DNA from 3 places in the Streptomyces sp. NPDC047061 genome. Region 2 is predicted to be linked to each of the others. Evidence: riboswitches for the same ligand, from Rfam matches in the RefSeq annotation. Region 2 holds a riboswitch; each other region holds the start of a gene.
What was found. Region 2 has a riboswitch for S-adenosylmethionine ahead of thrC (threonine synthase). Riboswitches for the same ligand answer to the same signal wherever they lie in the genome.
Positions count from the first base shown of each region.

Region 1: another riboswitch for S-adenosylmethionine. It lies ahead of ABZ887_RS14420 (putative leader peptide); the one in region 2 lies ahead of thrC (threonine synthase).
Region 3: another riboswitch for S-adenosylmethionine. It lies ahead of ABZ887_RS06245 (aminotransferase class V-fold PLP-dependent enzyme); the one in region 2 lies ahead of thrC (threonine synthase).

Region 1 covers NZ_JBEYVI010000007.1:220,344-223,610, reverse strand. The annotation lists gene egtA (ergothioneine biosynthesis glutamate--cysteine ligase EgtA) at 1-1,274, opposite strand, end outside; SAM riboswitch class IV at 1,625-1,738, shown strand; gene ABZ887_RS14420 (putative leader peptide) at 1,772-1,888, shown strand; gene ABZ887_RS14415 (ABC transporter substrate-binding protein) at 2,129-3,267, shown strand, end outside.
Region 2 covers NZ_JBEYVI010000024.1:44,956-48,222, forward strand. The annotation lists gene ABZ887_RS29680 (trehalose-6-phosphate synthase) at 1-277, opposite strand, end outside; gene ABZ887_RS29685 (glucosyl-3-phosphoglycerate synthase) at 405-1,349, opposite strand; SAM riboswitch class I at 1,507-1,668, shown strand; gene thrC (threonine synthase) at 1,687-2,970, shown strand; gene ABZ887_RS29695 (MoaD/ThiS family protein) at 3,015-3,267, shown strand, end outside.
Region 3 covers NZ_JBEYVI010000003.1:39,026-42,292, forward strand. The annotation lists gene trpD (anthranilate phosphoribosyltransferase) at 1-960, shown strand, start outside; SAM riboswitch class IV at 1,149-1,265, shown strand; gene ABZ887_RS06245 (aminotransferase class V-fold PLP-dependent enzyme) at 1,437-2,798, shown strand; gene ABZ887_RS06250 (Lrp/AsnC ligand binding domain-containing protein) at 2,841-3,122, opposite strand; gene ABZ887_RS06255 (rhomboid family intramembrane serine protease) at 3,119-3,267, opposite strand, start outside.

The DNA of each region.
Region 1 (3,267 bases), on a different contig from region 2:
CGTGCGGACGTGTCACGGTCGCGCTGCCGGTCGAGCACGTCGTCGGCCGGGCAGCGGCCGCGGCGGACGTAGCGGTCGGCGTGGGCCGCGACGGTGTCCAGGACCCTGGTGCTCGCGCCCAGCCGGGGCAGGGCGTCCTGCGCCGCGGCGAAACAGGTCACGGCCACGCGCCTCAGTTGCGGGTCGGCAAGCCCGTGGCGGGCGGCGTCGGTCCACAGCGGATTGTGCGGTGCCGGGGCTCCCGCGGCCCGCTCCACCAGGGGCTGCACCGCCCGGTGCGCGATCTCGGCGGCGCCCGGGTCGTCGAACAGGGCCGTGACCACCGCGAGCGGCACGAGCCAGCCGTCGTCGCCGGGCTGGGCGTCGATCATGCGGAGTTCCAGGTGGCCGCGCGGCCTGACGGGCGGGAACAGGGTGCTGATGTGGTAGTCGAGGTCCGCACGGGTGGGCCGGCGCATGGTGCGCGAGCGGGTCCAGTCGCGGAAGCTCACGCCGTCCGGCACCTCCCAGGGGCCGTCCCGCCGTACGCACATCACCGGTGCGTCGAGGACCCGCCGGACCCAGGCGCGGCGCGGGTCGTGGGCCAGGGAGGGTCCGCCGGCCCGTCCCGGATCGAGTTCCGCCCACATCAGCTGCCGGGTGGACCGCCAGCCCGTGGCACGCCCCACGGCCATGGGCGAGTTGGCGAATGCCGCGACCAGGACCGCGCCCAGGTGGTGTGCCAGCCACCAGCGCCGCGCGAACCCCATGACGCCGGGTTCCTCCCGGCCGGCGTCGAGGCACACCTGGACGGAGGCCGACGTGCACATCAGGGTCCGCCCCGCCGGTCCCGTACGGTCGAGGCAGGCCTCCATGGCGTCGTAGCGCCGCTCGCGCAGGAAGCGGCGAGGCGGTTGCCAGGGATCGACGCCCATGCCGGCCAGGGCCAGGCCGTGTCCGCCGAGTGCGGTGCGCACGGCCGCCAGATCGGCCGAGACCTCCGACACGCACCGGGCCAGCGACGGGGCCGGCCGGGAACTCAGCTCCACCTGGCCGCCGGGCTCGACGCTCAGCCCGGACGTCAGCGACAGGGTGCGCAGGTCGGCGTGGGCCGCTTCCAGGTCCGCCCGGTCCACGGAATCGTGCGGCGCACGTTCCCGGTGGACGAGCCACTCCACTTCGACCCCGACGGTGCGGGGCGGGCCGGTCTTGAAACAGATTCCCTCGACCAGCGCCTCCGCCTCGTGCTCGGTGACAGCGGCACCATCAACGCCGCACTCCGGTGAAACCGACATCCGCGGGCCTCCCGAGCCGCCTCAGGGCCGTCGGGGATCCGACGTCCGGTACGCGTACCGCCGTGCCTGTTGCCAGAGTCCGCCGTCCCGCCCTGTCATGACAAGGGCGCACTTTCCAGACGACTGGGCATTCGGCAACCCGCAACGGACAACTCGGAACGTCCCCGGCCACACCCGGCCCTCCGGCCGCCGCTCGACAGGGTTCGGCGGAGCCGACGGGCGATGTCAAAGGACACGCCGCTGGGTGCGTCCACCGGGCGTCCCGGCACGTGAGACGGCTCCGTGTTCTCAAATGGGGCGCCGGGCCGGGGCATTGACGTACGACAAAACCGATCCGTACGATCGCCAACGGCATTGAGTGTCAGCGTCAAGCCCTGGCTCGCTGACCGGCAACCCTCCCGCGCGGTGGGGTGCTCCAGGTGAAAGCCCGGCGGGATCACCGACGACTCCCGCAAGCGCGTGGCCCCGTGACGGGGCCGGAGACGGGGAGGAGTGGCATGCGGTACAGCGATGACCTTGCGGTCTCCCTCACCGACGCCACGGCGTACTCCAGGCTCTCGCGCCGGCGCCACATCGACCTGAAGCGCTCGACCAGCTGCCTCTGTCGGGTCTGACCGGCCCGCCTGCCGCCGGCTGACCTCCGTCACCGGCCACGGCTCCTTCGCGCCGTCCTGCCCCGGGCCACCGGTTCTCGGTGTCGTCCGTCTGCCACCCCCTTTGTCCCTGCGCAGCGCTTCCCCGGCCGGGGCGGACCCGGCCAGGGTCGCACGCCCCTGCACGCCCTGCACGGCTGTGCCCCGCGCCCGTAGCCCGGCACCCCGTGCCTTGGTGACACGAGTAGGAGAACTCCCTCCGTGACAGCACTTCCGGCTTTCAGACCCTCCCGATGGGCGCCCCTGGCCGCCCTCCTGACCAGCAGCGTCCTGCTGACCGCGTGCGGTTCTGGCGGCGGCGCCTCCGGCGGCGGAAGCGGCCCGGCGAAGTCCGGCGGCACCCTGACCTTCGCGGTGGGCTCCGACGCCGGCTGCGTGGATCCGCAGCAGGTCGGCAGCAACGACACCATCTACTCGGTGCGGCAGATCGTGGACTCCCTGACCGACCAGGACCCGAAGACCGGCAAGATCGTGCCGTGGCTCGCCGAGAGCTGGGACATCAGCGCCGACGCGACGACGTTCACGTTCCACCTGCGGTCCGGGGTCACCTTCAGCGACGGCTCGAAGCTCACCGCGCAGGTGGTCAAGGACAACTTCGACGCGGTGCCGGAGCTCGGCGCCCTGGGCACCCTCGCCGAGGGCTACCTGAGCGGCGTCAAGAGCACCACCGTGGTCGACCCGCTCACCGTCAAGGTGGCCTTCAAGCTGCCCAACGCCCAGTTCCTGCAGGCGACTTCGACCCACTCGCTGGGCATCGAGTCCTCGGCGAGCGTCAGGAAGAGCCCGCAGCAGAAGTGCAGCGACGGAGTGGTGGGGTCCGGGCCGTTCGTGCTCAGGCAGTACGTGCAGAACCAGTCGATCACGCTGGACAGGCGGACCGGGTACGACTGGGGCTCCTCGCTCTGGTCGAAGAAGGGCGCGGCCTACCTGGACAAGCTGGTGTTCAAGGTCGTCCCCGAGGCGGGGGTGCGGGCCGGCAGTCTCCAGTCCGGGCAGGTGGACGCCATCAGCAGCGTCGGCAAGGCCAACGAGGCGGCGCTCAAGGGCGGCCAGGTCACCCTCCGGAGCCGGGCCAACCCCGGTGTGGTGTTCGGTCTGGGGCTCAACAACGCGCGGCCCCTGCTGAAGGACGTGAAGGTGCGCCAGGCGATCCTGGCCGCCGTCGACCGGAAGCAGATCGCCGACACCGTCTTCCCCACCGGCACCCAGCCGGCGACCAGCATCCTCGCGCACACCACGCCCGACTACACCGACCTGTCCACCGACCTCGCCTCCGACGCGGCCAAGGCCAAGTCCCTGCTGGACGAAGCCGGTTGGAAGGCCGGCAGTGACGGCGTCCG
Region 2 (3,267 bases):
ACACGTCCGCGTCGATGTCGAGCATCCGGACCTGCTGCCCGCCGGTGTCCTGGGCCGGCAGTCGGCCGCCCCCGGCCCGCCGCACCGCCTCCCGGTCGCCCTCGCCCAGCGCCGCGCACACCCACACCGCGTTCGCGTCCGGGCCGATGGCCGACAGCCCAGAGACCAGTCCGCCGCCGCCCCGCTTGGCGTGCAGCGAACCGTCCTCGCGCAGGTCGTACGAGACCGGGCCGCGGTTGGACGCGACCAGCACCTCGGCACCGCCGGTGGAAGCCATGGGGGAAGCCATACGCGTCAACCTAGCCCGGCCCGTAAACGCTCAAACGTACGGCCGGGCCCGACGCGCCGCCGTATACGGCCGTACGGCGAAGACGCGCCACCCGGTGCGCGGCCCTGCGGCGACGTCACGCCACCTTGCGTTCGGCGTACTCCGCGATCTCCGCCATCGGCGGCCGTTCCTCCGTGTCCACGGAGTACGTGCGCGGTTCGAAGCCGTCCTCGCCGCGTTCGAACTGGGTGAGGGAGGGGCGGATCAGGTGGCCGCGGGCCAGTCGCAGCTGGGCCGTGCGGTAGATCGCGGCGGACATCCGGCCGAGGGCCTGGCCGTCCTGGTGGCGGTGCTTGCGGACGCCGACGTCGACCTGGGCGAGGGCGTCCAGGCCGACCAGGTGCAGGGCGTCGACCAGCATGCCCAGCTCCACGCCGTAGCCGACCGGGAAGGGGAGCTGTTCGAGGAGCGAGCGGCGGGCCGCGTACTCGCCGCCCAGCGGCTGCACGAAACCGGCCAGCTGCGGCCAGTGCATGTTCAGCAGCGGGCGGGCCATCAGCTCGGTGACCCGGCCGCCCTGTCCGGCGGCGCCGCCGAGCGGGCGGTCGTACATCGCCTTGACCAGGTCCACGTCCGGGTCGGTGAGGAGCGGGCCGACGATGCCGGTGACGAAGTCGGAGGAGAAGTCCCGCAGGTCGGCGTCGATGAAGCAGACGACGTCCCCGGTGGTGACCAGGAGGGAGCGCCAGAGGACCTCGCCCTTGCCGGGGACGGCGGGGATGCGGGGCAGGATCGCGTCGCGGTGCACGACACGGGCGCCGGCCGCCGCGGCGACGGCCGCCGTGCGGTCGGTGGAACCGGAGTCGACGACCACGATCTCGTCGACGAGCGGCACCTGCTGCATGAGGTCGTGGCGGATGATCGCGACGATGTCGCCGACGGTCTCCTCCTCGTTGAGCGCGGGCAGCACGACGCTGACCGTCTGCCCGGAGGACCGTTTTGCGGCCATGATCCGGTGCAGCGGACGATCGGTTACGGACCAGGAGCGGGTGGCCAGCCAGCGCTCGACTTCTTCCAGCACGGTCAGCGGCTCCTCACTGTCACGGCCACACGGCGACGTGTGATCCATCTCGCGGTTCGGACGACTCACTCAACTGTCCTGGCCTTCGGTTACAGTCTTGAACAACGCCGATGACCATCGCATGTCCTGGGGTCACCCGGCGTTGACAACCACATACCGCTCATCCAGAGGGGCAGAGGGAAACGGCCCGTTGAAGCCCCGGCAACCCTCCAGTCGGTTCTCGTAGATCGCCGATCAGTGTCGATCGCTCGCGAGGCTCCCGGCTAGGGAAGGTGCCAAATCCGTCTCACGGCGAAATGCGTCGTGAGGAAGATGAGGAGAAAGGGCCTCGCCTCACATGGCTGTGCAGACTGTTGCAAGCACCACGGAATCCACCGTAGACCTCGGCCCCGCCGCCGCCCTGAGCTGCCGCGAGTGCGGTCACCGGGTGCCACTCGGCCCGGTGTTCGCCTGCGAGGAGTGTTTCGGCCCGCTGGAGATCGCGTACGACTTCTCGGCCTACGACACCGAGGAGCTCCGGAAGAAGATCGAAGCGGGTCCCGCGAACATCTGGCGCTACGCGCCGCTGCTGCCCGTCCCCGCGGACGTGGCGACCAAGCCGAACATCAACCCCGGCTGGACCAAGCTCGTCAAGGCCGACAACCTGGCGAAGGAGCTGGGGGTCACCGGCGGGCTGTACGTGAAGGACGACTCCGGCAACCCGACGCACTCCTTCAAGGACCGCGTCGTCGCCCAGGCCGTCGAGGCCGCCCGTGCCTTCGGCTACACCACCCTCTCCTGCTCCTCCACCGGCAACCTGGCCGGCGCGGTCGGTGCCGCCGCCGCCCGGGCCGGCTTCCGCTCCTGCGTGTTCATCCCGCACGACCTGGAGCAGGGCAAGGTCGTCATGGCCGCGATCTACGGCGGCGAGCTCGTCGGCATCGAGGGCAACTACGACGACGTGAACCGTTTCTGCTCCGAGCTGATCGGCGATCCGGCCGGCGAGGGCTGGGGCTTCGTCAACGTCAACCTGCGGCCGTACTACGCGGAGGGCTCCAAGACCCTGGCGTACGAGATCTGCGAGCAGCTCGGCTGGCAGATCCCGGACCAGCTGGTCATCCCGATCGCCTCCGGCTCGCAGCTCACGAAGATCGACAAGGGTCTGCAGGAGCTGATCAAGCTCGGGCTGGTCGAGGACAAGCCGTACAAGATCTTCGGTGCCCAGGCCGAGGGGTGCTCGCCGGTGTCGGTGGCCTACAAGGAGGGCCACGACGTGGTCCGCCCGCAGAAGCCGAACACCATCGCCAAGTCCCTCGCCATCGGCAACCCGGCCGACGGCCCGTACGTCCTCGACATCGCGCGCCGCACCGGCGGTGCCGTGGAGGACGTGAACGACGAGCAGGTCGTCGACGCGATCAAGCTGCTCGCGCGGACCGAGGGAATCTTCGCGGAAACCGCCGGCGGAGTGACGGTTGGAGTCACCAAGAAGCTCATTGAGAATGGGTTGATTGATCCGGCGAAGTCGGTCGTTGTACTCAACACCGGTGATGGACTGAAGACGCTGGACGCGGTCGCGGGCACCGGGCTCACGGCGACCATTCGCCCGAATCTGGAGTCTTTCCATGAGGCCGGGCTCGCCTGAGTCCCCCGAGAAATAGGGCGTTGCCCAGACCGGAGGTAAAAAACGTGAGCGTCACCGTTCGCATCCCCACCATCCTGCGCGCCTACACCGGCGGTCAGGCCGAAGTCGCCGCCGAAGGCGCCACCCTCGGCGAGGTCATCTCCGACCTGGAGAAGAACCACGCCGGCATCTCCGCGCGCGTTCTCGACGACCAGGGCAAGCTGCGCCGGTTCGTCAATGTCTACGTCAACGACGACGACGTGCGGTTCGAGCAGGGCCTGGAGACCGCCACCCCGGACGGGGCGGGTGTCTCCATCA
Region 3 (3,267 bases), on a different contig from region 2:
GCCTGGGCGATGGACCAGATCATGCGCGGCCAGGCCACCGACGCCCAGATCGCCGGCTTCGTCGTCGCCCTGCGCGCCAAGGGCGAGACGGTCGAGGAGATCAACGGCCTCGTCCGCACGATGTACGAGCACGCCAACGTCATCGAGGTGCCGGGCCGCACCGTCGACATCGTCGGGACCGGCGGGGACGGCGCCAAGACGGTGAACATCTCCACGATGTCGGCGCTGGTGGTGGCCGGCACCGGGGCGAAGGTCGTCAAGCACGGCAACCGCGCGGCCTCCTCCGCGTCCGGTGCCTCCGACGTCCTGGAGAAGCTGGGCGTCAACCTCGACCTGACCCCGCAGCGGGTCGCCGAGGTCGCCGAGGAGGCCGGCATCACCTTCTGCTTCGCCATCAAGTTCCACCCGGCGCTGCGCCACGCGGGAGCCGCCCGCGGCCAGCTGGGCATCCGCACGGTCTTCAACATCCTCGGTCCGCTGACCAACCCCGCGAAGGTCCGGGCCCAGGCGGTCGGCGTCGCGGACCCGCGCATGGCCCCCGTGGTCGCGGCCGTCTTCGCGGAGCGCGGCAACTCCGCCCTGGTCTTCCGCGGCGACGACGGCCTCGACGAGCTGACGACGACCGCCACGTCCCACGTCTGGATCGTCCGCGACGGCAAGGTCACGGAGGAGACCTTCGACCCCCGTGACGTCGGCATCGACCTGGTCCCCGTGGAAGCGCTGCGGGGCGGCGACCCGTCGTACAACGCGGAGGTCGCCCGCAGGCTGCTGGACGGCGAGCAGGGGCCGGTACGGGACGCGGTGCTGCTGAACTCGGCGGCCGCCCTGGTGGCCCTCGACCCGGGCGCCGGGACGCTCGCCGGGCAACTCCGGGCGGGCATGGACAAGGCCGCGGAGTCGATCGACTCGGGCGCGGCCAAGCGCGCACTGGAACGCTGGGCGGCGGCGACGCACAAGTAGAGGCGGCGAGGGGTCCGGCACTGCCGGGCTCCGTCGTCGCGGCTGATCGCCGGTGCTCGAGATTCTTTCCGCCGCGACGGCGATCAGCCACACACCTCCTCTTCGGCGGTGCCGGCCGGCCAGACCCCCGTCCCGTCATCCGGACAGGAGTTGCGCGTCGGCGATCACTTCACCTACGTTTCCTTCCAGGTCATGAGTGACAGTCATGAGGCCCCGGCCGACTGTCCGGCAACCCTCCGTCCGTGGCGGGGTGCCCCGGGTGAGGACCAGGCCGTGGGCAGCGAGGTCCACGGCAAGCGCGGACCCCTCGAACACCAGGGGTCCTGGTCGTCGAGGAGCCTCCCGTGAGCAAGCGAATGCGATAGGGCCGCAGAGCCCCGCCTCCGCATCCCCTTTTCCTTTTTCTCCGTGCTGGAGCCGCGCTCGTCCGCGCGCTCGCACGGCGATTCCGCCTTGCCTCTCACGGGAGTTCCGCCATGTCCGTCTCCACCGTCGCCTCCGTACAGACCATTTGTGCCCCGTTGCCCGTTCTGGGGTGTGATGTCACCGTCCCGCTCGTCACCGGCGGTGAGGTCACCTATGCGGCCCTCGACTACGCGGCCAGCGCCCCGGCCCTCCAGCGGGTCTGGGACGACGTGGCCGCCTACGCGCCGTACTACGGCAGCGTCCACCGCGGCGCCGGCTACCTCTCCCAGCTGTCGACCGACCTCTTCGAGAACGCCCGGAAGACCGTCGCCGAGTTCCTCGACTGCCGCCCCGACGACCAGTTGGTCTTCACCCGCTCGACGACGGACTCCCTGAACCTCCTGGCCCGCGCCCTCCCCGCGGACTGCCAGGTCTTCGTCTTCGAGACCGAGCACCACGCGAGCCTGCTCCCCTGGAAGGACGCCCGGGTCACCTGTCTCGACGCCCCGCGGACCCCGGCGCAGGCCGTCGAAACCCTGGAGAAGGCCCTCGCCGACCGCGACCCCCACGGCCCGGCCCTGGTCTGCGTCACCGGTGCCTCCAACGTCACCGGCGAGCTGTGGCCGGTCCGCGAGCTGGCGGCCGCCGCGCACGCGCACGGCGCCCGGATCGTCCTGGACGCCGCCCAGCTGGCCCCGCACCACCCCGTGTCCGTCCGCGACCTGGACGTCGACTGGGTCGCCTTCTCCGGCCACAAGCTGTACGCCCCCTTCGGCTCCGGCGTCCTCGCCGGCCGCGCCGACTGGCTGCTGGCGGCCGAGCCCTACCTCGCGGGCGGCGGCGCCAGCCGCAAGGTCACCAGGCGCGAGGACGGGGGAGTGGCCGTGGAGTGGCACGAGAGCGCGGCGCGGCACGAGGCGGGCTCCCCGAACGTCATCGGCGCCTACTCCATCGCCTCCGCCTGCAAGGCGCTCACCGAGGCCGGCTTCGACACGCTGGTCGCCCGCGAGCGGTACCTGATCGAGAAGGTGCGGGCGGGGCTGGCCGAGGTCCCCGAGGTCCGGGTCCTCTCCCTCTTCGGCGACGACGCCCCCCGCGTCGGCGTGATCAGCTTCGTGGTGGACGGCTGGAACAGCTCCCACTTCGCCGCCGCCCTCTCCGCCGAGTACGGCATCGGCGTCCGCGACGGCCTCTTCTGCGCCCACCCGCTGGTCAGGACGCTGCTGGGGTCCGACCCGCAGACCCAGGGCGAGTGCGGGGCGCCGGAGGCGGCACAGGGCGAGAAGTCCCTCAACGCCATCCGCGTGAGCTTCGGCGCGGGGACGCCGGACGAGCATGTCGAGCGCTTCGTGAACGCCGTGCGGGAACTGGTGACCGAGGGCGCGAAGTGGTCGTACCGCACGGAGGAAGGCCGCTGCGTCCCGGCGGTCTGATCAACGCGCCCCTTTGGGGCGCGCTGCAGTCGGCGGCGCTTACTAGCTGTCCAGCCCGATCGCGAACGCCGCTTCCAGGTCGTGCTGGGAGTACGTGCGGAACGCGACGTGCGTGTCCGTGGCCTCCACGCCGGGGATCTTGCTGATGGAGCCGGGGATGACCTCGGCCAGGTCCTCGTGCTGCTTGACGCGGACCATGGCGATCAGGTCGTAGGTACCGGTGACGGAGAAGACCTCGCTGACGCTGTCCAGCGCGGCGATCCGTTCCGCGATCTCGGGGATCCGGTCCACGCTGGTCTTGATGAGGACGATCGCGGTGATCACGGCTGGTTCTCTCCCTCGGGTGCCGGAGCTGGGGCGACCTTCACTTTAGTCCTACGGCCGTACCGCACCCACGCGTAGCCGAACCCGAGCCCGAAGCCGATCAGGTGGGCGAGGTAGGCCACGCCGGGGCCGGAGGGGGCGTCGT